2 regions of the Flavobacterium sp. MEB061 genome follow, and region 2 is predicted to be linked to the other one. Evidence: riboswitches for the same ligand, from Rfam matches in the RefSeq annotation. Region 2 holds a riboswitch; the other holds the start of a gene.
What was found. A riboswitch is a leader RNA that binds a small molecule or an ion and turns the genes downstream of it on or off. The one in region 2 is predicted to bind cobalamin.
Positions count from the first base shown of each region.

Region 1: another riboswitch for cobalamin. It lies ahead of RT99_RS24130 (TonB-dependent siderophore receptor); the one in region 2 lies ahead of RT99_RS04115 (TonB-dependent receptor).

Region 1 covers NZ_JXQR01000076.1:83,396-99,858, reverse strand. The annotation lists gene RT99_RS24200 (MepB family protein) at 1-300, shown strand, start outside; gene RT99_RS24195 (T9SS-dependent choice-of-anchor J family protein) at 359-3,787, opposite strand; gene RT99_RS24190 (SDR family NAD(P)-dependent oxidoreductase) at 4,076-4,828, opposite strand; gene RT99_RS24185 (hypothetical protein) at 4,980-5,351, opposite strand; gene RT99_RS24180 (pseudouridine synthase) at 5,489-6,070, shown strand; gene RT99_RS24175 (tRNA (cytidine(34)-2'-O)-methyltransferase) at 6,123-6,578, shown strand; gene RT99_RS24170 (ABC transporter ATP-binding protein) at 6,682-7,461, opposite strand; gene RT99_RS24165 (iron ABC transporter permease) at 7,569-8,597, opposite strand; gene RT99_RS24160 (ABC transporter substrate-binding protein) at 8,604-9,746, opposite strand; gene RT99_RS25770 (DUF5522 domain-containing protein) at 10,080-10,280, shown strand; gene cobU (bifunctional adenosylcobinamide kinase/adenosylcobinamide-phosphate guanylyltransferase) at 10,466-10,978, shown strand; gene cobT (nicotinate-nucleotide--dimethylbenzimidazole phosphoribosyltransferase) at 11,150-12,826, shown strand; gene RT99_RS24140 (adenosylcobinamide-GDP ribazoletransferase) at 12,976-13,767, shown strand; gene cobC (alpha-ribazole phosphatase family protein) at 13,752-14,288, shown strand; cobalamin riboswitch at 14,356-14,556, shown strand; gene RT99_RS24130 (TonB-dependent siderophore receptor) at 14,583-16,445, shown strand; gene RT99_RS24125 (YncE family protein) at 16,451-16,463, shown strand, end outside.
Region 2 covers NZ_JXQR01000008.1:42,322-58,784, forward strand. The annotation lists gene RT99_RS04070 (Crp/Fnr family transcriptional regulator) at 1-22, shown strand, start outside; gene RT99_RS04075 (Crp/Fnr family transcriptional regulator) at 53-556, shown strand; gene RT99_RS04080 (NAD(P)H-dependent oxidoreductase) at 720-1,307, shown strand; gene RT99_RS04085 (2TM domain-containing protein) at 1,336-1,557, shown strand; gene RT99_RS04090 (putative quinol monooxygenase) at 1,708-2,472, shown strand; gene RT99_RS04095 (DJ-1/PfpI/YhbO family deglycase/protease) at 2,514-3,338, shown strand; gene RT99_RS04100 (alkene reductase) at 3,433-4,542, shown strand; gene RT99_RS24575 (adenylate/guanylate cyclase domain-containing protein) at 4,769-5,824, shown strand; gene RT99_RS04110 (NAD(P)H-binding protein) at 5,871-6,518, shown strand; cobalamin riboswitch at 6,569-6,769, shown strand; gene RT99_RS04115 (TonB-dependent receptor) at 6,884-8,929, shown strand; gene RT99_RS04120 (DUF5074 domain-containing protein) at 8,926-10,071, shown strand; gene RT99_RS04125 (hypothetical protein) at 10,082-11,365, shown strand; gene RT99_RS04130 (hypothetical protein) at 11,406-12,644, shown strand; gene RT99_RS24580 (hypothetical protein) at 12,653-13,870, shown strand; gene RT99_RS04140 (DUF4465 domain-containing protein) at 13,934-14,878, shown strand; gene xylA (xylose isomerase) at 15,126-16,451, shown strand.

The DNA.
Region 1 (16,463 bases), on a different contig from region 2:
CGAAATAAAACCGGAATTATTGAACCTTTTGATTTTTCTGATGCTATTGATTTTGTGATTGTAAGTGTTATAAAAAATGATTTATCAGGTCAATTTATTTTCCCGAAATCAATTTTGTTACAAAAGGGAATTTTTTCGACTGCTGCAAAGGAAGGAATACGCGCCACGAGAGTTTATCCGCCCTGGGACGAAACTTCGAGCAAACAAGCTCAAAAAACGCAAAAATGGCAATTGGATTATTTCTGTGAAATATCACCGAAAACAGATTTCGATAAAATCAAAAAATTACTGCTTTTATAAAATACAAAAAAGGCTGTCTGAGATTCAGACAGCCTTTTTTTAATATCGGTTATTGTGATTATTTCTTTATAATCTTATCTTTAAAAACAACTTTATTGTTTTCGCTTAAGGTATAAACATAAATTCCAGATCGTAAATTACTTACCTGAACTGCGGTAATATTACTATCCTGAGAACCTTTTATTTCAATCGGACCACCAACCAAACGTCCTGAGATATCATAAAGCTTTAATTTTAAGTTTTTCTCATCAGTTGTTTTTACTACAATATTTACAATATCAGTTGCAGGATTTGGATATGCTTGTGCAAAACCTTTTTTAGCATCAAAATCAATTGTAGATAATACATCTTGTTTCAATTGAAAACGAGCAATTACCGGGCCGTGATCTGATGTATTTGTAGTATAACTTGGAATATCATTTCTTGGATCATAAACGGCTGTTGAGCTATTAACATACTGATCAACCAATTCGTTTGAAATCATGATATGATCTAAAAATCCACCTGAACTTAAAAAGCTAAACGCACCGGCCTGACTAATTTCTAAAGTTAAGGCTTTGTAATTACTGCTATCTGTAACAAAGTTCTCATAAGTTGAAGGATTATTAACGCCAAAAACAGATCCCTTTACATCATCATTATAATCTCCTAAAAGAATTATGTTTGAGTTTGCATAGTAAGTATCTAAACTATCTTTTAGAACCTGCGTATCATATTTACGTCTGTTATAGGTGGTAACATCAGATCCGCTGTTGGCGCGGGCATGAAGGTCTATTAGATTTATTTCGTTTTTAACTCCGTTAACATTCGTTTCTATGGTTACCATATAAGGCAAACGTCCTGAAGAGAAAAATCCTGTGCTAGGTTTTGCCGGTGGCGTACCCAATGGTAATGGATAATTAACTAAAGTTTTTGTTCCGGCAACTAATTCATCATACAAACCCTGAAACATAACACGCGATTTTTTGACAGATGTTGTTTGTGTGTTATAAATCACGACTAACTTTTGAAGTGGAAAATTTGGGTCTGAAGTGGGATCCCATGAATAAGACCATGATGTAGAGGTACTCTTAGCAAATGTTTTTCCGTTTATGCTTATTTTCTGAATTAAGTCATCTATGGCACCATCACTTGAAACTTCCTGAACTGCGTATACATCTGCATCTAGTTTATTCATCACTTTAGCAACATTTTCAATTTGCAATAAATTGTCTGTAGGACCATAGGAATTATTTGTAGAACCGAAGAACTCTAAATTATAAGTCACCACATCAAAAGTATCTTCTTTTGGTAAAGAAGAACCTGTCAGTGAACCAATTTGTTTATTTAATGAAGTTCCGGTTACTGTTAAGGCTCCAGCTATTTTAAATTCTTTGACTGTTGGTGCAAACTTTACGTAAAGTATTTTTCCGGCTAAAGCATCTGCAGCAGAAACTAATATCGTGGATCCAAAAGAAATATTGTCTGCTGAAATTTGATAGGAAGCCGGAGCTGTAATGGTGATATCTCCATATCCTTCTGCCTTAAAATTGAATGATTGAGCATCAGAAACGGTATTCTGAAGTACAATTCCAAAATCTAAAACCGGATTTGAGTCTACATAACCTGCTTCATTGGTTATAGCAAAATCATCAAATGACCATTCTGAAGCATTATTATTTCCACCACCCATTGTTGTTTCATAAACCCACGCCAGATACGTATGGTTTGTTTTATAAGCGTCTAATTTAATATATTGCGATTGCACATAATTACCTGTACTGGTTGGAAATTTACCCTCAATTTCTGTCCATGTTGCTGTAGCCGGACTGCTTACTCCGTCATAATTTGTAGAAACCATTAATTTTAAACCTGGCCCTGGATAAAATTTACGAGAATAAAATGACAGCAGCGGCAAGTTTACAAAATTATCTAAACGCAATCTAGGCGAAATTAACCAATCGTTACTTGCTCCTGTATCTGTATAGCCGTTCACTAACACTGCTCCCGCGCCAGAATTTATATTTCTTGTTTCTGTTGTATGTTTCCATTGATTGGTTGGTCCTGCAAGATTGTATTGTGCCCAACCACTATTTGTTAAAACATTTGCATCATTAAAACCTTGTACATATGGATTAATACCCGTTCCGGTTAGCGAAACTGTTGTAGTTACTGCTCCGGTTGATTCATGCGTTATTTGACCAGAAAAACCAGCAACAGCATTTGGTGAGAATTTTACATAAACTGTTGGTGTTGCGTTTGAAGCAAAATCAGCAACAGTAAAAGTCAGTGATGATGCAAACGTATTGTTGTCTTTAGAAATACTAAAATTTGCCGGCGCTGTTACTACCACATCAGTTGTTAGATTTACCGCAGCAATTTGGTAGCTTTTGTGAATGGCATCCTCATAATTCGATTCTGAAAAACCTAAATCTAATGACGATATTGTAGTAGATATTAGAGGATCTACAACACTTGCAGTAGTCACGTCTACTCTATTTACTGTGATTTGTGGATTGTCATAAAGATCTTCTGAAAAAGAAAAAACAGAATATGCCGTATTCAAACTTAAGGCAGTAAATGTTTTTGAATACTCCTGAGTTGGATCAATTATATCTACGAAACCAGATTGTAAAGCTGTATTTCCGGCTGCATCCTGACCTGTTTTTATTTGTGCAATTGTTGGCTCAGAACTTCCGCCCGGAAGCAAGACGTAATATGTTTTTCCACTTTCGTTTATTTTACTGATAAAATCGAAGCCTGAAGATAAGACATTGTCTGTTTTAGGATAACCAGCAACAGTAACCGGAGCAGTATTATCACTTCTAACATCAATATTATCAATTGCAAAAGATGGACGTCCGCCACCTCCCGAAACTTGTTTTGAAACCCATCTTATCTGAACTACAGGCTGATTATTACATTGGGCAGGAAGTGTAATTTTTCTTTTTAGCGAATTTTGCGGCAGAAAAACGTTTGTTCCTGTCTGATTCTCCGTATTATTACGATATTCTGTTCCTGCAATTGAAGTAAAATCTCCTGTTGATCCCACTCTATATTGCAAAATCATTTCATTAATCCTTGTGTTACTTGCATCATACGGATTTCGTATGGTCATAATATCGTATTGAACTTTTACGTCAGTCAGTCCATCGGTTGAAAAAGCCAAACCCAGAGCAAGATTAAGGTTTGTTGTGTTTAAAAAACCAATTTTACCTACATAATTATAGAAACCTCCTGAATTAATATTTGCTCCTCTCCCAGTTAATATAGTGGTATAATCTGTAAAAGTTGAAGATGTCGCAAATTCAGTTGTCCCAGTCGCATTTGTTCCTAAGTTCCAACCTTTTAATCCTGAAATAAATTCTGTTGAAGTGCTGGACCAGTTTTCAAAATTTTCCTGATAAGGTAGTGGCGATAGAGCCGGCATTGTCTGTGCGACTATTGCAAAGCAACAAAAAAAACTTAAAAAAGTCATTAAATGACGTAACGAGTAAATGTTTTTCATATGATTAAAAAATAGGGTTTTAGAAATCAAATTTAAGTCTTTAAAGTTAAGAGAATATTGCAATAACTTAAACAAATTGTAAGGTTATTTACAGCCATACAGCATCAAAAGTCAAACTATTCACATATTCATTCAGTATTCTGTAAGGAAATGGAATCCATTTCATTTTGTATTATTTTCTAAACCCCTTATTTTTTAATAAGAAAATTAGCTTTTAATTTAAAATTTAGCAAATAAAAAAAGCTGCCCGAATTTCAGGCAGCTTGCTAATATATATAAAACTGATTTTTAAATTGCTGTATAACCTCCGTCGGCAATAATATAACTTCCGGTTGTGAAAGAAGATTTTTCAGAACTTAAAAAAGTAACAAGTTCTGCTATTTCTTCGGCAGTTCCTAAACGGTTCATTGGAGCTTTTGCAGCAATGGCAGTCATCGCCTCTTTATTCAGATTATCTTTCAATAAAGCTGTTTCTATATAACCCGGACCAACAGCGTTGCAGCGAATATTTTTTTGTGCATATTCCGCAGCAATATTTTTAGTTAAACCAACAACTCCATGTTTTGATGCTGTATATGCCGGACTTAATGGCGCCGCAACCTGACCGTGAATAGAAGCAATATTTACTATACTTCCACCACCATTTTTCTCCATTTGTTCTAATTGATAACGACAGGCATAAAATACACCACTTAAATTTAAAGCGATTACTTTATCCCAAGCCTCCGGTTCGTATTCTCCAGTTGGTTTTGCAGGTCCGCCCATCCCTGCATTGTTACATGCAATATCAAGTCGGCCGTATTTTGAAACCGCTACTTCAACCATGTGCTTGTTGTCGATTGCGCTGGACGAATCGCCTTTTACAAAAAAGGCTTCTCCTCCGGCATCTTTTATAATTTTTACGGTTTCTTCCCCGTGCTCAACATTAATATCCGAAACTACTACTTTTGCTCCTTCACGAGCGTAAGATTCTGCAACAGCGCGTCCAATTCCTGAACCACCACCTGATACAAAAGCTACTTTGTTTTCTAAAAGTGACATATTCTTAAAATTTAAATTTATAGCAACAATTTACGAAGATCTTAACCGCTGACCATACCAAAACCAAGGTTTACAATAAGATTAAGACTTTATCACAATCAAATGTTATTTCACATTAAAATCACGTAAATCATCCTTTTTTTTCTTAGTATTACTCTTCATCCAATTTCATATTGCCTCGATCTTCATGGCTTTCCGGATCTGAATTAGGATAACGATTTGGCGTAATGTCAGAATTTCGATCTTTGTTTTCGACTGTTTTTTTTGCCTCTTCTTCAGATGAAACTCCACGGTTTGCATTGGCATTATTTGGATCTACATCACCTTTGATTTTTTTGATTTCCTCATTTTCATTTCGCGCTCTTTCTACTACTTTTTTATTTCCGTCCTGATCTGCTACAACTTCTTTTTTCAAATTGGCATCGTCGGCTTTTCCATCGTGCGAAATATTTTTTCCTTTAGATTCGTCTATATTTTTTTGTACTCCATTTATTTTTTTAGAGCCTAAATCATTAGTTCCCATATCATTATTTTTTAAAGTTCTTATATAATATTACGAATTCTAAATTTTAAAACTAAATGGTTTAACATTGCTTTTAGTTTATTCCCGTATTATTTTTAATGAAGATGAAACAAAACTATCTTTGCAAAAAATAAAACATGCATCAACACTTTATTCTTTTTAAGCCTTATGGTTATTTGAGTCAATTTATTTATGAATTGAAAAGAAAGAAAAAACTCCTGGGCGAATTGCACGATTTTCCAGAAGGAACTATGGCAATTGGACGTTTAGACGAAGATTCTGAAGGATTGCTTTTGCTAACTACTGACGGAAAAGTCAGCGAACAAATAAGAAGCAAAAAAGTAGATAAAGAATACTATGTACAAGTTGATGGAATAATTACTACTGAAGCGATCGAACAATTGCAAAAAGGCGTTGAGATTGGTTTTGAAGGTGGAAAATACACGACAAAACCTTGTTCTGCATTTATCGTTACCGAAATTCCGGATTTTGGACCAAGAGCAAAAAAAATCAGAGATGAGCGACATGGACCAACTTCCTGGGCTTCAATTACTGTAAATGAAGGCAAATTTCGTCAGGTTCGAAAAATGACTGCAGCCGTTGGTTTTCCAACTCTTAGATTAGTTCGGGTTAGAATAGGAAATGTATATTTGCAAAACCTAAAAGCCGGAGAAGTTATCGAAGTTCCCGATTTTAAATTAGATAATGTGTCAATTTGAGAATTAGATAATTCCCAAATAAACGATTAAACAAATTAACAAATAAACGATAATGCTAAACGTTGTTCTTGTCGAACCGGAAATACCAAATAATACGGGAAATATTGGAAGATTATGCGTGGGAACCGAAAGCCGACTGCATTTAATTCATCCTTTTGGTTTTGTTATAAATGATAAAAATCTTAAACGTTCAGGTTTGGATTACTGGGTTCACCTTGATGTAACCGAATATCAAAATATAGAAGAATGGATTGCGCAGATTCCAGATCAATCACGTGTGTTTTTAATGAGTTCTCATGCTGAAAAATCGTATTTGGAAACTGAATTTCAAGACGGTGACTGGTTGGTTTTCGGAAAAGAAAGCGTCGGTTTAAGCAAAGAAGTTTTGGCTCGTTTCGAAAATCATTTAACGATTCCAATGTCGAAATTAATACGCAGTTTCAATATTGCAAATTCTGTAGCTTTTGTGGTTGGTGAGGCGAAGAGACAAATTGGATTGAAGAAATAATCTGCTTTTCCTGCAAGGTTTTCAAAACCTTGTAGGTATAAAATTTAAAGGTTGTAAAAAAACGCAATACCTACAAGGTTTTGAAAACCTTGCAGGAAACGAATCAAGTCACAATAAACTTCCCTTTCTCGGCATCAAAAATAATATGCTCATCTTTGAATAAAGTTGCAAAACTTCCGTTGGAAATTAAATTGCAAGGCTCATCCTGAACGACAGTTTCCGGCGTCATAATAATCATTTCATCACTTAACTGAATCGCAAGATCGATATCGTGTGTTGAAAACAAAATACATTTTTGAGTTTCCTGCGTTAGCTTTTTCAGTAATTTAAAAAGCGAAACTTTATGCAACAAATCAAGATGTGTTGTAGGTTCGTCAAGAATAATCAGTGGAGTATCTTGTGCCAACGCTCTCGCAATTAAAACCTTTTGTAATTGTCCGTCGCTAATTTCGTAATGCCTTTTTGCAGATAAATGTTCGATTTGAGTCAATTGCATGGCTTCTTGGACTTTCTCAATATCTGTTTGGGTCAAAGTTCCAATCCAATTAGTATAAGGCTGTCTTCCTAAAGCAACAAGTTCAAAAACAGAAAGGTTACTTGGCGGTAATTTTTCTGTTAAAACCAAACTTAGATTTTGTGCTAATTCTAAAGGTTTGTAAGTATTTATATTTTTATCATTTAGAGAAACATGTCCGGATAATGGCTGTTGAATTCCTGTGATAGTTCGCAATAAAGTAGATTTTCCAATTCCGTTTGCACCAATCAAAGAAATGAGTTTTCCTGAGGATAAATTCAAATTTAGATTTTCAGCAATAGTCACAATTGCTTTCTTGGTTTTATAACCAATATTTAGATTTGAAGTTGATAAGATAATACTGCTCATTTTTTAAGATGCTAAGATTCTGAAATACTAATTGCTAAGTTTTTTCACATAGATTAAAATGATCTGCGTAAATCCGTTTAATCCGCGTAATCCGTGTTCCAAATAATTTACTGAAAATTTCTTTTTCGCATTAACAACCAGACTACAACCGGAGCACCAATTATAGATGTAATTGCATTAATTGGCAAAGTGGTTTCTAATCCGGGTAATTGCGAAGCGATATCACAAAACAACATAATTATTCCGCCATAAAAAAGCGTGCTCCAATATAAAACGGCGTGATTACTAGTTTGAAAAGTAAGCTTTGCAATATGCGGAACTGCAAGACCTATAAAAGCAATCGGACCAGCAAAAGCTGTTATGCTTCCTGCCAGTATACTTGTTGCAAATATGATGATTAGCTGGGCTTTTTTGTAATTCAGTCCCATACTTTTAGCATAATTTTCTCCCAGAAGCAATGCGTTTAAAGGTTTAATACTTCCGGCACTTAAAAGCAAACCAAAACCAACACAAACAGCCAAAACAGAAATTGATGTCCAGGAAAGATTTCCTAAACTTCCCAACGACCAAAATGTAAATTTCTGCAATTGTTCTGCCGAACTAAAATAAGTTAAAACACCCACAATTGCACTTGTAAAACTCCCAAACATAAGCCCTACAATTAAAATCGCCATTGTATTTCGCAATCGCTGCGCGACCAATAAAACCAAAAGCAAAACCGAAACGCTGCCTAATGTTGAGGCAATAACAAGTCCGTATGGTGATAAAAGAATAGCATTTAAAAACGAAGGCAAAAATCCCGCACCCAAAATAACAATCGCAACGGCTAAAATGGCTCCGGAACTCAAACCCAAAACATCTGGTCCGGCTAACGGATTTCTGAATAAAGTTTGCATTAATAAACCGCTAATTGATAATCCTACGCCAACCAAAAAGGCTGTTATAGCTTTTGGTAAACGATAATTAATAATGATATATTCCCAAGTTGATTTACTGGCTTGTCCGCCTGTTAAACTGGTATATACTTCTTTAAACGGAATTGTAATTGATCCTAAACTTATGTCCAGAAAAAACATAAATAACAGCACTAAACCAAGTACAAAAAACAGAATTATATTTCGCTTTGAATTTATCAATGAATCTTAATTTAGTTTAGAGGCAAAGGTAAATTCGTAGCTTGGCAATAAATCAGGGTGAAAAATTTTGATATAATCTTTTAAAACTAAATCGGGACGACTTGGTGCCAATTCATAATAAACTGTTCCGCCAGTTGCTCCAAATTTTCCTTCAAAAGTATATACGTTTTTAGAAGTAAAAGCATCAAATTGTGTGTAATGCGGATTGCTTTTTCCGAACTCATCCAATGTTTTAAATGAGCCCGAAGCAATCCAGAAATTAGCAGTTTTGGCTTTGTCTAATACTTTTTCAAAAGATAAACCTTCACTTCCGCTTCCTTTTAAATCGGCCCATAAATAATTGGCATGGGCATCATTCATGAATTGTGCAACCCAGCTATTTCCTTTGGCTACATACCAAACATCTTCATACATAGAACCATACAAAACGGTTGAAGTTGCCGGCTGATCTGCCACTAATTTTTTTGCCTGATTGTAGCTTTCAACAATTTTATCAAACAATTCTTTGGCTTTATCTTCCTTGCCAAACAATGCACCGTAAAGTTTAATCCATTCTGCTTTTCCAAGCGGGGATTGTTCCATCCAATCTGCCTGAATAAAAACATTTAAACCGCTTTTTTTCAAATTATCCAACATTGGGTTGTTATTATCTACCCCAAAAGTTATAATCAAATCCGGAGACAATTCTATTAGCTGCTCGATATTCAATTTTTCATTTTGTCCCACATTTTTTACTGAACCTTTATCAATCAAAACTCTTGTTTTTTCTGAAGAAACATAATCAGTATGAGGAAAACCAACTAATTTATCTTCAACGTCAAGCATTTCCAAAAACGGAATATTTGTAGTTGAAGTAACAACAACAGATTCTAAAGGCACTTTTATTGTGGTATATTTTTGCAGACTATCCGGAACTTTTGCTTCTTTTTCTTTTAAAATATATGTGAATTTTGCATTCGCATTTGGCCAGGGCTCTGTAACTGTAACCACAGAATATCCTGAGTGTTTAACAATTGAAAGTCCGGAAGCAAACTCTATACTATTTTGGGGAATTTCAGTTTTTACGATCTCCGGAGCTTCATTTTTTTTACATCCAACCAGAAGAAAAAATGATAAAACAAAAATAGTTTTTGGAAATAAATGTTTCATATGTAGGTTATATATTTTGAAATATGGTATCGTTATTGCTTATTGTCATTCAAATTTGAATCACGGCGATTCACAATCGAAATTTTTCAATGAGGACAAAGGTAACGCAATTTATAAATTTTTTATTTACCTTTATTCTTACAAAAACCAAATTTATCTTTACCTACTATTATGAATACCACAAAAACCAAAATTTGCTCGAGTTGCGACTCTGCATTTAGTTGCGGAGATATTTCTGTTGAAAACAAATGTTGGTGTAACGACTACCCTCCTATTTTTAATCTTTCTGATGGAGGAGATTGCCTCTGCCCAGATTGCTTCAAAGAAGCTTGTATGGACAAAATAGACGCTTATATAGAAACTATGACTCCGCAAAAAGCACTACAAAATAAAGCACTATCTTTACCAAAAACCGAAAAACTAATCGAGGATGTTGATTTTTATATTGAAAACGGCAATTATGTTTTTACAACGTGGTTTCATTTAAAAAGAGGAAATTGCTGTGGTAACAACTGTCGGCATTGCCCCTATTAATTATAAATTATAAATTGTTGGTTCGTATTCATTTCTTAAAATCTAATTGGTCTTTTGCGTTAGGGATAGAAGCGGCATCCTTTTATTTTTTTTCTTTAAAAAAATAAAAGATAAAGCGTATAGCCCGACCCTTGGGGAACGCCACAATAATTCATAACTCAAAACTTACAACTCATAATTAAAAAATGATCTACTTAATTACCGGCGGCGAACGATCAGGAAAAAGCACTTATGCGCAAAATCTGGCTTTACAGCTTTCAGAATCTCCAATTTATGTAGCAACAGCCAGAAAATGGGATGTTGATTTTCAAAATAGAATCGATCGTCATCAACAAGAACGCGACGAACGCTGGACCAATATAGAAAATGAAAAACATATTAGTGAAATTGATTTTTCAGGAAAAGTGGCGCTGATTGATTGCGTTACGCTTTGGCTGACGAACTTTTTTGTCGACACTAATTATGATGTAAATTTAAGCCTTGAAGAGGCCAAAAAAGAATTCCTTTCGATTGCCAGTCAGGAAAATACAATATTTATTATTGTAACCAATGAAATTGGAATGGGCGTTCATGCAGAAACCCACATTGGAAGAAAATTTACAGAACTGCAAGGTTGGATGAATCAGTTTTTGGCATCAAAAGCAGATGAAGTTATTTTGATGGTTTCTGGAATTCCGGTTAGGATTAAGGGGTTGTAATTTCTAAAAATAAATTCCAAATTTTTAAAATTCCAAATTCCAAAGCTATAGTTTATCTTTACTTATGTACTAAATTTTCAAATTGTATTAATATTTCCTTTTTTGGAATTTGGATTTTTTTATTGGAATTTCCCACATATTTGGAATTTAAAAATTGTAATTTTATAAATTATGAGCCATTTAGATGATATATTAAAATCCCGTCGCGATACCCGACATTTCACAACCGATGAAGTTCCTGACGAAGTAATCGAAAAAGCTTTGCAGGCCGGACATTGGGCGCCTTCGGTTGGATTGACGGATGCTACGAGATATTTTATCATTAAATCGGCAGAAGTAAAAAGTGCTATTAAAGAACTATTTTTAGATTATAATAAAAAAGCCGAAGAACTCACCGATAATCCGGAACAAAAAGAACATTACAGATCATTAAAACTCGAAGCGATTGAAGAAGCTCCAATCGGACTTATTATTGCGTACGACAGATCTGTTTTAAATCAGTTTACCATTGGAACTGTTGGCAGTAATGAGGCGGTAAAGTTTAGTTCGGTTTGTGCTGCACAAAATATTTGGCTTTCGCTTACAGAACAAGGTTACGGAATGGGCTGGGTTTCGATCCTGAACTATTATCAGTTTAAAAAAATCCTTGATTTACCTGAAAACATTGAACCTTTGGGCTATTTCTGCATTGGAAAACCGGCAACGAATTACAATAACCAGCCGATGCTGCAGCAGTTGCACTGGAAGCAGAAATCGGAAGTTCCGGATTGTAAAGAAATCAAAAATGTGGTTGAAAGTCATGTTTTAGATTTTCAATTAAAAACAAAAAAATCTGATACCAAAAATGACTTTGCTAAACTTCTACAGGAAAAAATAGATTCTAAAACCAAACCTGTTGGTTCTTTGGGAACTTTAGAAACTTTGGCTTTTCAGATGGCAACGGTTTTTGAAACCTTAAATCCTAAAATTACAAACCCAAACATTGTGGTTTTTGCCGCAGATCACGGAATCGCAAATCATGGTGTAAGCGCCTATCCGCAAGATGTGACACGACAAATGGTTGGTAATTTTCTTGAAGGCGGTGCTGCAATCAATGTTTTTTGTAATCAAAATAATATTCAGTTATCCATTGTAGATGCTGGCGTAAACTACGATTTTCCAACAAATGCTAATTTAATCAACGCTAAAATTGCAAAAGGGACACAATCGTTTCTGCATGCGCCGGCAATGAGTGAAACGGAATTGCAATTGTGTTTTGAAAAAGGAAAATCTATTGTTGATGATATTGCAAAAGCAAATTCAAATTGCATTGGTTTTGGAGAAATGGGAATTGGAAATACTTCAACAGCTTCGGTTTTAATGAGTCTTTTAACTAGTTTTTCTATTGAAGAATGTGTGGGAAAAGGAACTGGAGTTGAAGCTGAAAAATTACTTCAAAAACAAAATATACTTCAAAAAGCAATTGATAATTATTCCGGTCAAGCCGAATTAATGCAGCAATTGGCTTATTTTGGCGGTTTCGAAATCATACAAATGGCAAGTGGAATGTTAACTGCTTTTGAAAATAAAATGATAATTTTGGTTGATGGTTTTATTTGCAGCGTGGCTTTTTTAATCGCTTCGAAAATAAATTCTGATATTCATAAAAATGCTGTTTTCTGCCATTGTTCTGCCGAAAAAGCACATCAAAAATTACTTGATTATTTACATGCAAAACCTATTTTAAATCTAGATTTGCGCCTAGGTGAAGGAACAGGCTGTGCGATTGCTTTTCCTATTTTAAAATCGGCCGAAGCTTTTTTGAATGAAATGGCTAGTTTTGAGAGTGCGGGGGTTAGTAGGAAGTAATCAAGTCTTTCGTTTGTCATTTCGACGAAGGAGAAATCACATCCAGAGAGCGACGCACTGTACGTGAGTTTCTAGTGTGATTTCTCCTTCGTCGAAATGACAAGATTACCTAAAATATATTTTCTTAAAATTAACAACAAATCTCTTAAATGAAAAAAGAACTACATATCTTCTTTACCTGTTTAATGTTTTACACCCGAATTCCCTGTCCCAAAAACATCGATCATAATCCTGAATATTTAAATAAAGCTACTCGTTACTTTCCTTTTATAGGATGGATTGTTGGAAGCATTTCTTTTTTAACTTTCTATCTTTTTTCCTTTTTTCTATCCACAGAAACTGCCGTTATTTTTGCAATTATTACTTCTGTTTTAACAACGGGAGCTTTTCACGAAGATGGTTTTGCAGATGTCTGTGATGGTTTTGGCGGAGGATGGACAAAAGAAAAAATCCTGATCATTATGAAAGACAGTGCTATTGGCGCTTATGGTGCAATTGGTTTGGTTTTACTTTTTTTATTAAAATTCAAATTACTTTCAGAAGGCATTTTGCTTTTTACCACTGATAATTCTCATCTTCTTGTTTTCCTTTTGTTTATTTCGGCTCATTCTTTAAGTCGTTTAGCTGCAATTTCGATCATTTTTACACATGAATATTCGCGCGATGATGCTTCGAGCAAAAGTAAGCCAATCGCAAATAAGCATAGTTGGAAAGAAGTTTTTGGTGCTTTCTTCTTCGGATTAATTCCTTTGTTGGCACTTGCTTTTTTTCAGTATAAAATTTTGTTTGCGATAATTCCAGTTTTCCTCACTCGTTATTTCTTGGCTCGTTATTTCCAAAAATGGATTGATGGATATACGGGAGATTGTCTTGGCGCAACGCAACAGGTTTGTGAAGTTATTTACTATTTAAGTATTCTTTTTCTATGGAAATTTATCTAGTTCGCCATACCGAAACTATTTGTGAAAAAGGAGTTTGTTACGGACAATCGGATGTTGCTATTGCTGAACCTTTTGATTTGGTTTTCGAAAACATCATTTCGCAATTACCTGCTGAAGCCATTATATTTTCAAGTCCATTAAAAAGATGTTCCATTTTAGCAAAACACATTCAAAAAAGAATAAAAACTATTTCTTATCAGGAAGACAAACGATTGATGGAAATGAATTTTGGCGATTGGGAAATGAAAAACTGGAATGATATTCTGCCCGAACAACTGAATCCGTGGATGGAGGATTTTGTTAATATTCCAGCTTTAAACGGAGAATCTTTTGTTGAATTACATAAAAGAGTGGTAGCCTTTTTATCAGATCAAATTTCAGAAGAAATAAAACAGCCAATAATTATTATTTCTCATGCCGGCGTAATTAGAAGCATTTTATGCCATCATACTTTTTTACCCCTAAAAGATGCTTTTACTAATAAAGTTGATTTTGGACAAGTAATAAAAATAGTACTTTAAAGGTCGTTTTGTTTAGAATTTGATATAAAAAATGAAACAAATTTGAAAATTCGATGATTTTACCTTTATCTTTGCGCCAAATTAAGGTTGTGTTTAATTAAACACATTAAAAGGGAATCAAGTATAAATCTTGAGCTGTTCCCGCAACTGTAAGCTAAGTTCTAAATGAATGCTTATTGTTATCTACAAACCACTGCTCGCCCCGGCGGGTGGGAAGGTAAACAATAAGACGCAAGCCAGGAGACCTGCCTTTATAACAAATATCGAGCTCTCGGGAAAAAGAGTGTAGAAATTATGACTTTAAAAAAACGTTTTGCATTTTGTTTTCTGTTGTTGTGCCAATTCATTTCGGCGCAAAATGACTCTATTACAAAACTTAAGGAAGTTATCGTTTCTGATGTCAATCTAAAAAAATACTCCAGCTCACAATCGGTTCAGGTTTTAAATGATTCTGTTATCAATAAAAATCAGCCTTCCTTAACTTCGCTTTTAAACTATAATACTGTTATTTATTTTAAGGAAAACGGTTTGGGAATGACTTCTGCTCCCTCTTTTAGAGGAACAACAGGAGCGCAAACTGCTGTTATCTGGAATGGTATAAATATAAATTCCCAGTTTTTAGGTCAGGCAGATTTTAATACTATCGGAACAAGAGATTTCAATTCTATAACTGTAAAAGCCGGAGGCGGAAGTGTTCTATATGGAAGCAGTGCCATTGGCGGAAGCATTCACCTTAATAATGATTTACGATTTAAAAAGGAATTCTCAAATCAGGTATTTTTTAGCTTAGGAAGTTATAATACTTTGAGCGCCAACTATCGTACTATCGTTGCATCAGATAAATATAGTCTTCAGATAAGTATTTCCAGAAACAGTTCTGATAATGATTTTAAATATCCGGGCAATACAGATCAGCGAAACACAAATGGCGAATACTATAATACTAGTATGAATACCACTTTTGGTTATAAAATTGATTCCAAAAACACATTAAAGGCTTATAGCCAGTTTTACGATTCTGAGCGTCATTTTTCTTTGACTTCTCCTAATGGTTCCAAAACCAAATATGGTGATTTTAATACCCGAAATTTATTAGAATGGGAAAGTCTTTTTAATCGTTTTACATCAAAATTGAAAGTTGCTCATATTGGAGAATCCTATAAATACTATCCTAGTATTACTTCAGAATTATTCACTTACGGAAAGGTTGAAACTTCTCTTATAAAATATGATTTGGCGTTTGATGTAAATGATAAAATTAAACTAAACTCGATTGTAGATTATAATCGCAATAAAGGATATGGATCGAGTATCGACAATGTAAAAAGAGAAATAGGCTCTGCGAGTATATTACTAAGTCATTCACTAAGTGACAAATGGGATTATAATGCGAGTATTCGTCAGGAAGTAACAGACAATTACGGAAATCCATTTCTTTTTTCGTTTGGAACACGTTATCAGTTCACTGACTTTTACCGCGTAAAAATAAATGCTTCAAAAAACTTCAGAATGCCTACCTATAATGATTTATTTTGGGAAGGAAGCGGCAATCCTGATTTAAAACCCGAAACTTCTTATCAGGCTGAAATTGGCAATGAATTTTTTACCAAAGATTTTTCAGTATCAGTAACGGCTTATTACAATTCTATTAAAAATTTATTGCGTTGGGTTCCTTCACAAGGCGGCGGAGATATGTGGTCTCCTGAAAATACAGACAAAGTAAGGGCTTACGGTGCTGAAGTAATTTTAGAATGGAAACCAAAAATAGCAAACAATAATTTTACAATTAACGGAACGTACGCCTATACAGTTTCAGAAAGCGAACAATTGATTGCAGGAGAATTAATTTACAAGCAATTGATATACGTTCCTTACCATAAATTGACAGGATCTGTCTCCTACAATTGGAAAAAATTCTCTTCTTATTTTCAGTATTTATATAACGGAGATGCCTATACAACACCTTTTAATAATCCTGCAACTAAAGTTAAAGATTATAACATTGGGAATGTTGGAATTGACTATGATTTTGGCAAAAAGAAGGGTTATAAACTTGGATTTCAAGTACTAAATATTTGGAACGAAAATTACCAGCCTGTTACAAGCAGGCAAATGCCCGGAAGAAATTATTCTATATACATAAACCTTAATTTTTAAATACCATGAAAAGATTCA
Region 2 (16,463 bases):
TCGATTATACCAACATTCGTAGATAATTTTTTGATCTAAAATAAATCATAAAATGGAATCAGGAGCAGAAATACTTTTAAAATCAGTTAAGGAAATTTGCCCTGATATTACTGATGATAAGCTTTTTGTGTTTGCTTCAAAACTTACAATTGAAGAATTAAATAAAAAAGACTTTTTTGTTCCTATCAACAAAGTTCAAAAAGCAATTGGTTTTATTGCCAATGGCTTAGTGCGCTCTTCTTTTATCGACAATGATGGAAATGAAATCACCGTAGGTTTTTATGCCAAAGGTGATTACGCAACGCATTATCCTGCTTTTATAACACAACAGCCAAGCAAATATTCCATTCAATGCTTAGAACCAACCACTATGGTTTGCATTTCATATGAAAATTTACAATGGATCTATGAAAACTTATCGGGCTTTGAAAAATATGGAAGATTAGTTGCCGAAGAAATTTTAAAACGCCAGCAGGCTCGTATTGAAAGTTTTATATTTCAAACTGCCGAAGAGCGTTATCTCGATTTTATAAAATGCCATTCAGATTTGTTTTAACAGAATATCCGTATCTCATCTTTGCAGTTTTTTGGGAATTGAAAGACAGTCACTTACAAGAATTCGTCAAAAATTAGCCCATAAATAGTTTTTGACACATTTGTGTCAGGAGTACCTTTTGATTATTTAAAATCTTTGCAGTGTCAAATTAAATGAAACTGCAATGAAAACGAATATCTTACTTATACTAGGGCATCCTTCTGAAAATTCTTTTTGTAATGCATTATTAGACGCTTACAGAAAAGGAGTAGAAACTACAGGAGCAAACTGCAAAACGATTTATATATCTAAATTAAATTTTGATGTAAATCTTTCTGACGGATATAAAAACGGAGAAACTTTAGAACTCGAAAAAGATTTAGTACAATCACAGGAACTTATCTTGTGGGCAGATCACGTTGTTTTGTCTTATCCAAACTGGTGGGGTTTCATGCCCGCTATTACCAAAGGATTTATAGACAGAATTCTACTTCCGGACTTCGCATTCAAACATCACTCAGGAAAAATATTCCCCGAAAAACTCTTAAAAGGAAAAAGCTTAAGACTCCTCGTTACGATGGACACACCAAAATGGTGGTTTTACCTCATCTATCGTGCATCACAATATCAAATTCTCAAAGACATTGTTTTTGGCTACGTGGGATTTGATCCTGTCAAATTTTCAACTTTTGGTTTTATGAGAAAATCAACAGAAAACCAAAGAAATAAGTGGTTGAAAAAAGTAGAACAATTAGGAAAACAACTTAAATAATAACAATCAACAATAAAAATTAAACATCATGAAAAATTTAGCAAACGGGCACACAGTTGCTCAAATCAACCCAACAAAAGGTTTTAGAATTCACTTATTGGTATTTGTATTAACGATTCCGATCATTTGGGCAATATGGTTTTTTACCAGCAGAACTTATTTATGGCCATTATGGCAAACTTCAGCATGGGCTGTGGGTTTACTGTTTCATTATTTGGGCGTTTTTATCTTCAAAAAGAAAAATCATTAATCTGAAATTATTGAAAGTGATTTCGATCACACATTTTTAGTGATTTGCCTCATTGGTGCGAGGCTGGTTGTGGTAGTAATTTTGGTTTATAATTAAGATCATTATCAGCAAGTAATCTTTAAAAATAATAATCCTTAAATATTTAAAATTATGACAGCAAAAACAAATCTCTCTATTTCTCAAAGAGCGTTAGTAATTTTTACAACGCTGTTTATGTTAGCAAGTGCGTTTGCAAGCGCACAAACTTCAGCTAAACTTGAAGAAAGTGTTATAGTGGCTAAAATTACTCGTTACGAGGTAAAGAAGGAATATCTGCAAAAATTTGAAAAAGCCATAAGAGACTATGTTCTAAAATCGCTTTCAGATGATAGTAATATTATGGCAGAAGCTTATTTTGAACAAGATAATCAATCAGTTATTTGGTTATTCGAGCGTTGGACAAATCAAAACAAACTGAATAAATTCAGGAAAAATTCAGAGTCAAAAGCAGTAATACAATTAGAAAAATCTGCATTGGCAAAGCCTGAAAAGGTAATCAGCGTAAAAGATTTAGAACCTATTTCTAAGCAGGAATGGCGAAGAGCCAGCAAAGCAGAAGATAAGCAATTAACCATTATGCTTTTTGTGGATGCAAAGGCAGGCACAGAGGAAAACTTCAAAGATGTTTATCACATTGCAATGCCAGAATTTCGAAGCGAACCGGGCGTCGTAACCTATCAGTTATCTCAGTTAGATAGTGATAAAACCCAGTTTGTGACTTTTGAAAAATTTAGAAGTAATGAAGCCTTTCAGTACCATCTCAATTTTCCGCCCATTCAACCTGTACTTGATTATCTGAATACGAGTATAAAAAAACAGCCTTTTCAGGACGGAATTCACAACCTTATCGAATTTGCACCGCTTATTCGTGAATAACAATTTTAAACAGAACAAGTAACAATTAAATCTAAAGAAAAATGAAAACAAGTAAACAAATCATTGTAGCAAGTATAGTAAGTCTATTTGCACTATCAAACGCAGAAGCTCAGGTAACAGTAAAAACTAAAGAAATGAAAACAAATTATTCTAATGAGTTAGAAGTTGTAAATCAATTATCTACTCAATCGGCAGTGGTAAATATGCCCGTAACAAAATTATTGAACGCACCAGGAAACGAAGCCTTAAAAGCTTTCTTTTTTACTCCCGTAAAAGACAAAACGGTTCTTAAAGGAAAAAAAATAGCTGTTCTTGTAGCAGACGGTTTTGAGGAAATTGAATTGACAGGTCCGGTTTGGTATTTTAAAGAATTGGGAGCAGAGGTAGAGATTATTTCTCCAAAATTCAATCCGGCTCCTGAAAGATACGGGCTTGCATTTCCTGAAATGTCAAAAACACATGTAATGGCTATTCAGTACTTACAGCCAGTGGGCTGGATAAAATTTGACCGCACGGCAGATCAGATTAAAGTAAGTGATTATGATGCTGTATTTATTCCCGGTGGAGCCTGGAATCCGGATAATCTTCGCTATGATAAAGATGTGATAAAATTTATTCAGGATTTTAATAAATCAGGAAAATTAATTGCAGCTATTTGTCACGCTCCGGTAGTATTGGCATCTGCTGATATTTTGAAAGGAAGAAAATTAACAGGTTACTGGAACATTCAGTCAGATTTAAAAAATGCGGGTGGAATTGTTTTAGAAGAAACCGTTGTAACTGACGGAAACATTATCACAAGCAGACATCCTATTGATGTAGCAGATTTTTCAAGAGCTGTTGAAAGCTGGTTGATTAAAAAATAATTTCAAGAGATTTGATAGTGAAGAAATAGCACTTTTTCTTCACTATCAAATCATTAAAAAAAATACAATAATAGATTTCAAATTAAAATAGATTATGAAAACAGATATATTTAAGCCGGCAAAGATTGGTTCTTTAGAATTAAAAAATCGTATTGCGATGGCACCAATGACAAGAGCAAGAAATGAAGATGGTATTCCCAACGAAAATAATGTTCTCTACTACAAGCAACGTGCAGGCGCAGGATTGATTGTAACAGAAGGAACAGCAATTTCTGCAACAGCAAAAGGAGTACTTTACATTCCGGGATTGTATACACCACAACAAATTGAAGGCTGGAAAAAAGTAACCGATGCGGTACATAAAAAAGGAAGCATTATATTTTCTCAATTGTGGCACGTGGGCAGGGTTTCTCACACTTCAAATCAACCAAACGGAATCGCGCCCGTTGGTCCATCAGATATTCAGGCAAAAAATACTTCGGCCTGGGGATATAACGAAAATGGTATTGAAGGTTTTGTAGCAGCATCAAAGCCCAAAGCACTTTCGTCAAGCGAAGTAAAAGATGTTGTAAACGATTTTGTAAATGCTGCAAAAAATGCAATTACAGCGGGATTTGATGGTGTAGAAATTCATGGCGCAAATGGTTATTTGGTAGAGCAATTTTTAAATCCTTTTGTAAACAACCGCACAGATGAATATGGAGGAAGCATTGAAAACCGTTCCAAATTTTTATTAGAAATTATTGATGCCACTATCAAAGCTATTGGAAATGAAAAGACAGGTATCAGATTAACGCCATACGGAGGTTTGGGAGATTTGCCTCATTATGATGAAATAGAAGCAACGTATCAATATTTAGCCAAAGAATTAAAGAAAAGAAATATAGTTTACATCCATTTAATGGATCAGCAATCTAAAGGAAGCCATGCGTTGCCAGATGGTTTTATAGAGCGTTTTCGTTCCTGGTATGATGGTGTAATTATTCTTGCCGGCGGAATGACCAGAGAAAAATCTGAGCAGCTTATCGATGCGGGAACAATTGATATTGCGGGATTTGGCGAACCTTTTATCTCTAATCCGGATTTAGTAGAAAGATTGGAAAACAACTGGGAATTAACGCCGCCAAATCGTGATTTGCATTATGGATTAGGAAATCACGGTTATATAGATTGGAAAACTTATAAAGAGCCGGCAACAATTTAAATCTGAATAAAAGCGGTAACAGAGACAGTTTTGTTACCGTTTATTAACGTTGAAATTTGCTTTATTTAGGTTTGAAATTTAATCCGGATATTGTTATTGATTAATTTTTTATACTTAACATTCTATATTACTTTTGATTAGAATAGTATTTTTTATTTATTGAAGAAGTTTAAAATTTCTAAAAGATAAAGGAAAAGTGCCTTGAAATTCATCAATATCTAGTTATATGGAATTGCCTAAGATACCTTTTTATGAAAAATACAGTCTCATTTTTAAAGCAATTGTTGCTGGTGGAGCAATGGGTTTGCTTTATACCGCAGTTAGTAATGCCGGAGCAGATTATCAATATCTAAAACTTTTGCCCGGTACCATTATTGGAATTTCTATTGGTTTTATTGTAATTATTTTTGAGAAGACACTTACTCATCTAAATAACTATTCCTTTTTGGGAAGTATGATTTTAAAAGCACTTATTTATAGTTTCTGTATAATATTGTTTTTACTATTTTTCGTGATTGTTTTTGCAGAGATTTTAGGTCATCTTACCTATCAGGAAGCTTTAAGTAAATACATTAATAATCGTCTTTTTGAAGATTTTATCTTTTCGCTTGGTGCATCAATTTTTCTGATTTTGTTTTTAGAAATTAGCAGTTTGTTAAGCAACCGATTTTTTTCTAATTATTTTACAGGTCGATATCATCGCCCCATGCAGGAAGAACGGATTTTTATGTTTGTCGATGTCAAATCATCCACCACAATGGCAGAAGAGTTGGGAGATATTCTGTATAGCAAATTACTGCAGGATTTGTTCAACGATTTTACTGATGCCATTCTGGCTTCACGTGCAGAAGTTTATCAATATGCCGGAGACGAAATTATTCTGACCTGGAAAACAGCAACGGGTTTAAAAGACCAGCGGTGTTTGTATTGCTTTTATCTTCTTAAACAATGTATTAAAAACAGAAATGAATATTATTTAAAAACCTATAATAGGATTCCGAAGTTTAAGGCCGGAATGCACATTGGAAATGCTGTAACAACCTGGGTAGGAAAAGTAAAAAAAGAAATTGTTTATCATGGAGATCTTCTTAATACAACGTCAAGAATTCAATGCAAATGCAATGATTTTAATCATGATTTTGTTATTTCTGAAGCCATAAAAGAAGCTCTGCCAAAAGATTTACCTGTAACTTATATACATCAGGGAGAAATACTTTTAAGAGGAAAGGCGCAACCAATGAAACTTTATACTGTTGATTTTAATATTGACGAAATTTATTAGTCTGCCTTAATATTGTATTAGAAATTATTATTTAAAAATTAAAATTATGAAAGCATTAGTTATTGGCGCAACAGGTTCAACGGGAGAATTTCTGGTTGATGAACTTTTGGCAGATAAAAATTACGAATCTGTTACCATTTTTGTAAGAAGAGCAACAAACAAAAAGCATCCAAAACTCGTAGAAGAAATTGTGGATTTCTCCAACATAGACAATTACAAGAATTTGATTGTAGGCGATGTCATTTTCTCGTGTTTAGGAACAACGCTCAAAGCAGCAGGATCAAAGGAAAATCAAAAGAAAATAGACTTTGATATTCCTGCAATATTTGCCAGATTAGCCAGAGAAAATGGAGTTTCATCCTTTGTTTTGTTATCTGCTTACGGAGCTACTTCGAAGAGTAAAGTTTTTTATTCGAAGATAAAAGGAGAACTCGAAGACAGCATAGCAGAGCTCAATTTCCAACAGTATATTATTTTTAGGCCAGGATTGCTTTTAAGGGCAAATTCAGATCGTTTTGGTGAATATGCGATGGCAAAAATATTAAAAGCAGTAAACTCAATTGGCTTATTTAAAAAGTTCAAACCACTCCCAACTGATTTGCTGGCAAAGAAATTAGCAAAGGCTCCAACAGTGCTGCCTAAAGGCACTTCTATTATCGAACTTGATAAAATATTCAGTTTTGCCAATATGTAGGACAAAATGTAAATTAATACATTCATACTTATTTTTATAAAGATAGTTATATCTTTGCGCCAGATTTTGGTCTATTTTTCTTAGAAAAAAATAGTTAAAAGGGAATCAGGTGTAAATCCTGAACAGACCCGCTACTGTAAGTTCTGTATAAGTCTTTAAACGTTACCAATGCCATTGTCCCGATCTCGGGATGAGAAGGCTGTTTAAAGATGGAACAAGTCAGGAGACCTGCCACAATCACATAGTTTAAGACTTTCGTGGAATAAAGTTGAACAACAATAAACGGACCTGTCATTATATGGCGGGATTCTTTCTTATTGCTTTTTTGATTATTACATCCCGAAGTTTATTTAATTAAATAAGTGATGTATAATACAAAAAAAATACTTTTATTCATTGTTCTGTTATCTCCTGTTGTACTTCATTCTCAAGTATCTAACGATAGTTTGCGGGTTTTAAAAGAAGTAATTTTAAAAGGAAAACCCTATCAGGAAGTAATTCCTGTACAAAGCCTCTCGGGAGTATTGCTTGAAAATCTCGCGAGTCATAATGTTGCAGATGCACTTCGTTATTTTGCCGGAACTCAAATTAAAGATTATGGCGGTCTTGGCGGTCTAAAAACCGTTGATGTACGCAACATGGGTACACATCATGTGGGTGTTTTTTACGATGGGATTCAATTAGGGAATGCCCAAAACGGAGTTACAGATCTGGGAAAATACTCTCTAGACGACATGGAATCCCTAACCATGTATAACGGGCAAAAAAGTGAAATATTTCAGTCTGCAAAAGACTTTGCGGCCGCTTCAACTATTTATTTAAGAACGAAACGACCTGTTTTTTTAGATGATAAAAAAACAAATGTATTAGTACGTTTCAAAACAATGTCAATCAATTATTTTGATCCGTCTTTTAGATGGGAACAAAAATTGAGTGACAAAGTAAGCCTGAGCGTAAGTTCTGAATATATAAAATCGAATGGGCAATATAAATTCAGGTACAAAAGAAATAATCTGGATGGAACTGTGGCCTACGATACTACCGCAACCCGACACAACAGCGATATTGAAGCACTAAGATTTGAATCGGGTCTTTACGGAAAAATAAAAAATGGTTCGTGGGATGCAAAAGTATATTATTATGATTCAGACAGAGGTGCTCCCGGCGCTATTGTCGAAAATAAATTCTCAGACGGTTTTAGGCAATACGACAAGAATTTTTTCTCGCAGGGAACATTTATAAAAGACTTTACCAATAAATATAAATTTCAGGCAAAGGCAAAATATGCTTACGATTATACCCATTACGTAGCCAGAGATACTACAAATGTGCTTGGCGAAACCGTAACCGAAGGAGCGCAGTCAGACGATAGTTATTACCAGCAGGAATATTATTTCTCGGCAGTAAATATGTACAGCATTTTGCCAACCTGGGATATTTCGCTTTCTACAGATTTTCAATACAACAGATTAAATGCAACCAGAAAAGGAATTAAAACCTTGTTTTCTTATCCCGAACGTTATACAGCATTATTTTCTCTCGCGAGTTCTTACAGAGTGGGTAGATTTAAAGCTTTAGGAAGTGTTGTTGGTACGCACGTGCATGAAGAGGTTCGATACAATGCAAAAGCGCCCGATAAAACAGAATTTACTCCGGCATTATTTCTCGGATATACACCTTTTGCAGCTTACGATTTTAATCTGAGAGCATTTGCAAAACGCATTTTCAGAATGCCCACTTTCAATGATTTATATTATACAATGGTTGGTTCAAGCACTTTAAGACCTGATTATATGAATCAATATGATGTTGGGTTCACTTATAATTTGCCTGTTAAGGAAAGCTTTTTTGACAAATTTTCTATTCAGGTTGATGGATATTACACCAATACCAAAGACAAAATAATCGCAGCTCCAACAGGAAATTTGTTCCGATGGATGATGACCAACATGGGACAGGTAAAAGGCCACGGAATAGAATCGGTTATTAATATAGGTATGCATATTAACAAATTGAACCTTGTTGCAAATCTAACTTATACGTATTCTGAAAGTCGGGATTATACCAAATTTGGAGGCTTGGAATTGTCCTCTTACGGCGATCAGATTCCGTACACACCCTGGCATAGCGGGTCCGGAATACTAAATGCCAATTATGAATCGTGGAATTTCAACTATAGTTTTATCTACGTCGGAAAGCGATATAATGGCAATGTAAACAACATCAGAATCAACGAAGTACAGCCTTGGTACACACATGATCTATCGGTACAAAAAGCATTTGCAATTCATAATTACAAATTAAAAGGAACGGTAGAACTCAATAATGCACTCAATCAGCAATATGAAGTGATTTACAATTATCCGATGCCGGGTCGTACGCTAAAATTTATAATCAGTATTGAGCTATGAAAAAGATAACCGCAAAATTAGTACTTCCTTTATTTATAGCCCTTGCTTTTGTTTCGTGTAGAGAAGAAGAAACCATTTTTCCATCTTCGGATGTAAGTGTTGCTGCACCCAGAAGTGATGGCAATATAGAAGGTTTTTATCTTCTAAACGAGGGAAATATGGGAATGAACCGGGCGAGTATAGATGTTTTTAATTACAGAACAGGAAACTATACAACCGATATTTACTCAGAACGCAACCCGACAGTCGTAAAAGAATTAGGCGATGTTGGAAATGATATTCAAATTTATGGCAACAAGGTTTACGCGGTAATAAATGTTTCTAATAAAGTAGAAGTTATAGATAAATGGACGGCAAAACGCATCAAAAAAATTGATATTCCCAATTGCCGTTATGTAACTTTTTATAAAGATAAAGCATACGTGAGTTCTTATTCGGGTCCAGTTGCTATTGACCCTAATGCAGAAATTGGTTTTGTTGCCGAAATTGATACCACATCATTAGAAATTAAAAGAAAAGTTACAGTAGGATACCAGCCCGAACAAATGGTGGTGCATAACGGTAAACTTTATGTTGCTAATTCCGGAGGCTATAGAGTTCCTAACTACGACAGAACAGTTTCTGTAATCGATCTTGAAACTTTTACCGAAATAAAGAAAATAGACGTAGGTATTAATCTCTACGGTATGCAAATAGACAGTAGAGGAGATATTTATGTGAGTTCAAGAGGGGATTATTACAATACGCCATCCAATCTTTTTGTAATAGATACCCAGACCGATGAGAAAAAAATGCAGTTGGATCTTCCGGTTTTAGGAATGTGCCTTGTCGACGATTTACTTTATTACTATAGCGTTCAGTGGAGTTATCTCACGAATAGCAACAAAATTACTTATGGGATATTAGACACCAAAACCAAGAAAATTATAAGCGATAAAATTATTACGGATGGTACAGATAAGCAAATCATGATTCCGTATGGACTTCAGGTAAATCCTGAAACCAAAGAAATCTACATCACCGATGCCCAAAATTATGTAGTAACCGGATATATCTACTGTTTTACCCCCGAAGGAAAATTAAAATGGAAAACAACAGCAGGAAATATCCCCGCACATATCGCTTTTATAACCAAAAAATAAAACCAGAAATATGTATTACAGATCTATAAAATATTTAAAGTTATTACTGCTTTTTTTCTTTGCAATAGTAATGTTAACCAATTGTTCTGACAGTGATAACACACAGCCAGATGAAGAACAAGTTGATAACAATGAATATAATACCCAACGTTTTACGATAGTGCCTTTAAGTTCAAAAATAAGTGTGAGCGCAGATGCTACTTACAGTTGGACGGCAGTAAATGCTTCTTCAGAAAATTACTCTTTGACAAATAGCACTTCAAAAGAAGCCTTATTCGCAGCGACAGAAGTTGGAACTTATGAATTTAAAGTTACCATCAACGACAAAGGAAATACAAAAACAGAAACAGTTAAGGTTTTTGTAAGCGCAGAAACTAAAGAATTAAAAAGCTATATCGAAAAAGTATTCGAATTTAAACCGGCTCCGGGACAATTTGTCAATGATCTTCCTGTGGCAAATGATGGTGACACTGCCGAGAGAATATTAAGCAGAGCCAATTCGTATCTGGCAAAGAAAAACGGAGATCTTATTTCGCTTGGCGCATTTGGCGGTTATGTAGTTTTTGGGTTTGATCACACAATTGTAAACCTAAAAGGAAAGCGTGATTTTAGAGTTCTGGGTAATGCTTTTTGGGCAGAAACCAATCCTAATCCGAATGCAGAATTGCGTGGCGGAAGCAGCGAAGCCGGAGTTATAATGGTTTCATATGACAAAAACAAAAACGGACTCCCGGATGATGAATGGTTTGAAATTGAAGGCGGGGGACATAAAATGGCTAAAACAATTCATAATTATGAATTAACCTATCACAGACCGGATCCAAACAAAACACCTGTTCCGGGCGGTGGAACCGGAACCGTACTTTTTACAGATATGGAATACATTTATTGGACAGATAATCAGGGTAAAAATGGTTATTTGGCACAAAACAACGCTTACAATCATTCATTGGATTATTGGCCTAAATGGCTTAAAGATCAGGAAACAATCACTTTTAAAGGAACGCGATTACCCGATAATGCTGTAGATGAAAGCGGAACTGGAAGTTATTTTGTTCAGTATGCTTTTTTATACGGGTACGCCGATAATGCACCCAATGCAGATGACGATTCCGGAATAGACATTAACTGGGCCATCGACAAAAGCGGAAAAAAAGTAGAGCTTCCGGGGATTGACTTTGTAAAAGTTTACAACGGTCTTAACCAACAGGCGGGATGGCTGGGAGAAACTTCAACAGAAATAATGGGCGCAACAGATCTACATCTTTTAGGAGAAAATATCCCTACGCGATAAATCAAACAGTATCAAAACCAAAATTATTATATCAGAAATTATGAAAAAAAATGTTACCCATCTTCTATTGTTTGCCCTCGCATTCTCGTTTATCGGATGCAGCAGTGATAACGATAAACCGGATGAAAATGCCAATGTAATTGAAATTACGCTTCAGGAAAAATATGAAATTCCAACATTTACGGTTTTAGATATTGCAGCTTCTGATGCCGGAACTACTGCCAAATACGAGTGGATCATGACAAAAAATCCTGTTAACCAGATAACAGACTCTATTGTTGGAAACTCAAAAGATTTAAGATTCACAGCGATTTATGCAGGTTCTTATGAATTTACTCTGAATGTTACAGCTGCAGAAAAAAAAGGAAGCAAAACGACAACTGTAAACGTTACAAACGAAACTTCAAATTACAATCCTTACATAACAAGTATTTTTGATTTTGATCCAGCGCCAGGAATGTTCGCCAACGATTTGTATAAAGATGGCAATTCTAAAGAAGACGTAATGAAAACGGCTTTGGGCAGAATCAACGAAACCAGTGTAGGTTATCCAATAGATTTGGGAGGTTTTGGAGGTTCTATAATTGTTGGTTTTGACCATACTATCCTTAATGTGGCAGGAACCGAAGATTTTAGGGTATATGGAGGAGATGTATCGAATCCAACATCCCCTAAAGCAAATCCGCCGGCACCGGGATTGATTTATGTGGCTTATGATAAAAATAAAAACGGAAAACCCGATGCAGACGAATGGTATGAAATTATTGGAAGTCAGCACTCGAAAGCCAATACAATTAAGAATTTTAAAGTTACCTACCATAAAAAAGCTGCCGGAGAACCTTTGGTAACATCGAGTGCCCTTTTCTTAGATTATGAACATGTTTTTTGCGAAAACAATCAGGAAGAAACCTATTATTTGGCTAGACCAAGAGCTAAAAAGGAATTTTATCCTTTATGGGCAACACAGACTACAGTTACTTATGAAGGCCTGAAACTAGATGTAGATTTTGAAACCGCACGTGCAGGTCAGACTACTTTGTGGAATTCTACTCCTCCGGAATGGGGATATGCAAATGCCATAAACCCGAATATTGATATTGACTGGGCAGTAGATAAAGACGGAAATAAAGCTAATCTTCCGGGAATCAATTTTATTAAAGTAGTTAACTGTGTGAGTGAACCAATGGGACTTTGCCAGCAACAATCTTCAATGGCGACTGTATTTGCAGGAGCAGGAGACCTTCATATATTAAAAAAATACAATCTAAAAAATAAATAAGTAAGACCATGAAAAAGTATTTAAAGTATAGTTTATTTCTAATCGCTTTTGTTTGTTTTTACGCGTGCAGCAATGACGATCCAAAGCCGGAAGAAGTTATAGAAGAGCCTGTTAAAGACCCAACAATTGCTATAAAATTAGCTTCAGATTTTGCAATAGAACAATATAATGTTACAGAAATAACTCCGGAAGTAGTAATCGAAAATGGTGACGGAAAAACTGCCAAATACCAATGGTCAGTAAAAGTTTCTGATAAAGATGGTGTTGCAAAAGATTCTATCATCGGCGATAGCAAAACTTTATTATTTATTACACCAAAAGCAGGTGATTATGCGATAGATCTTACGGTAACAGTAGACAAAATTGTAAAACAGGCTTCGACTAAAATTACCGTTTCAGAAACCGGAAAAACCTATACAGCAAAAGCATTAACACTTGTAGATTTTTTACCAGCACCAAGCTTTAGTGTAGCGAGTTACACTACAAAAGAAGAAGCTTTGGAGCAAACTCAGGCAACTATAAAAGAAGGTGGTTCTGTTTATTTGGGAACATTTGGAGGATATATTATTACAGCGTTTGACCACACCGTTGTTAACGCTTATGATAAACGTGATTTTACTGTTCAGATGGCAACAGGAACTACTTCGATTAAATATTCTCCCGTAAGTATAGCCGTAGCTTATGATGCAAATAAAAACGGAATTGCTGATGAAAACGAATGGTATGAAATAGCAGGAAGCGAATATTATAAAGCTACAACAGTTAAAAATTACGAACTAACTTATCATAAACCTGATGCCACGGCGAGCCCGGTAACCGGAACAGCAAGCTGGCAGTATGATACAGCCTATCTTCCGTGGACAGACAACCAAAACGGATCTGGTACAATTACCAAAACCAATAATCGCAGACGAGTTAATTATTATCCGGCATGGGCAGCAGATACTTATACTTTAAAAGGAACAAAAGTAGCTATACCGGTAAAAGATGTAAGTGATGGTGCCGGTACAGCTTACAATGTTGGAACTTTTGAATGGGGTTACGGTGGTATTAAAGATCCATCAATAGACATTAGCTGGGCAGTTGATAAAGATGGAAAAAAAGTGCATTTACCGGGAGTTGATTTTGTAAAAGTATATGTGCCAACATTTACAGCATTGGGAGCTGCAGATTTATTAACGAGCGTTTTTCAGGAAGTATCGGATTTAAATTTTCCAAAGAAGTAATTATTTATACTGTTGAATTTGAGATAATTAAGAATGAATATTAATCCATAAATTTTATAAATCATGAAAAAAGTAGTTTATTTTTTGACATTCGGTTTGATGGTGGGATTTTCGTCCTGTAGTAGCGACGATGATGTTTTAGGCAGCGAAAGTAATTCGGCAGTAAAAACGTCATCAAAAACAGCAAAAATCGCTGTTACAGATCCTTCGATAGGAACCACGACAACTCTTAATCTGACTAGTGCTTTATTGAGCAGCGGTATTACAACAACAGGAGGAAAGTACTGGCAAAACACTTATGTGTCTAACACGAACCTAAGTGTAGATATTTTTACATTTTCGCACACTGCGACATCTTCAGGTTATAATTATTGGGATGGTTTTATTGTATCAAATGTAAATGATATTACAAATTATGGCTCTGGTTCGGGTTCGGGCGGATCAGATGGCTGGGTGCCTCATCAATGGGGAACTATGGCAGGAAGCGGTTTTGGAACTTCCTCTACAACAACGCCAGGAACACCGGGAACTTCGGGAGACCCTTATATTGTGGCCTATTGGTCGAGCTATTTAGATCCTCAAAACCCTGAAGGAACTACCTTTAGCGAAAGCGGTTTTTCTAACTGGATTAAAATTGGAAATACAGGAATATATACGGTTGAAGGCTTAAAAATCAATATGCATCCATGGCCCTATTATGGCTGTTTGTATGGCGATGGATTTGCTCAGCCTTTTGCTTCCGGCGATCATTTTGAATTATTGATTTATGGTGTTGATGAAAATGGAGTAATTACAAATCCGGTAACTCAGACTCTGGCAGATTATACAGGATCATCTTTGGTTATGCCAACCGGATGGATTAGTGTTTCTGCCAGCAAACTTCAGGCTTTGGGAGACGTTCAATACCTTGTTTTTCAAATGGCTTCAACAGATTCAGATCCTCTTTACGGAATGAATACGGCGGCTTATTTCTGTTTAGACAAGCTTTCTGTAAAACGTGTAGATTAATTTAAGCAGTTTTCAGATTAAAAAGAACCCCTTTTACCAATTTGGCAAAAGGGGTTTTTCGGTTATAAACAGAATAACGAAGTTATGTAAGTTTAATATTCGATTGAATTATTGAAGCTAAATACTAGTAAATATGTGTTAAAGTTAAATTTTTGAAAGAAATTTGGCTTATCAAACAGTCTTTTTGACTATACATTTGCCGTATTATTACGATAAATTGTTTTAAAATTATAAAAAGAGACGGGAGATGATAGTTTTAGGAGACAAAGAATATTACAAAGGAATTGGCAAAATTAATTTTGAAGGAAAGGATTCAGATAATCCTTTGGCATTTAGATATTATAATCCTGAGCAAATTGTGGCAGGCAAAACAATGCGGGAGCATTTTAAATTTGCAGTTGCGTATTGGCATAGCTTTGGAGGAAACGGCGCAGATCTTTTTGGGCAGGCCACTCACAATTTTTCGTGGAATGAATTCAGAGAACCCATTCAGGCGGCAAAGAACAGGGCAGATGCAGCATTTGAATTTATAAGTAAAATGGGTTTTGATTATTTCTGTTTTCACGATTATGATTTGGTACAGGAAGGACAAAATTTTACACAATCAGAGTTGCGATTACTAACAATGACTGATTATTTAAAAGAAAAGAAAGCAGCTTCCGGAATCAAAGTTTTATGGGGAACAGCCAATTGCTCTTCTAATCCGAGATACATGAACGGAGCCGCAACAAATCCTGATTTTAAGGTTGTTGCAAGAGCAGCTGCTCAGGTAAAATTAGCTCTGGATGCTACAATTGCTTTAGATGGTGAAAATTATGTTTTTTGGGGAGCACGTGAAGGATATCTAAGTTTACTTAATACCGATATGAAACGCGAACTGGATCATATGGGAGAATTTTTATCCAAAGCAAGAGATTATGCGAGACAACAGGGTTTTAAAGGAAACTTTTTAATCGAGCCAAAACCAATGGAACCTTCTAAGCATCAATATGATTTTGATTGTGCAACAGCAATTGGTTTTTTACGCGAATATGGTCTGGATAAAGATTTCAAAATAAATGTCGAAGTCAACCATGCAACATTGGCACAACATACTTTTCAACACGAGTTGCAGGTTGCAGCAATGTCGGGTATGTTAGGCAGTATCGACGCCAATAGGGGAGATTACCAAAATGGTTGGGACACAGCACAATTTCCAAATAATATACAAGAAGTTACAGAAGCTATGCTGGTTTTCTTAAAAGCAGGCGGTCTCCAGGGGGGCGGAGTAAATTTTGATGCTAAAATAAGAAGGAATTCAACAGATGTAGAAGATATTTTTCTGGCACATATTGGCGGAGCCGATGTTTTTGCCAGAGCTTTGCTTGCTGCAGATAAAATTATAACATCTTCTCCTTATGAGAGTTTACGAGAACAACGTTACAGTTCTTTTGACAGCGGAAAAGGAAAAGAATTTGAAGAAGGAAAATTAAATTTTAAAGATTTGTACGATATTGCTATTGAAAATGGTGAACTCGAATTGCAGAGCGGAAAACAAGAACTTTTCGAAAATATTATCAACCGATATATATAGTTTTCAGCTTAC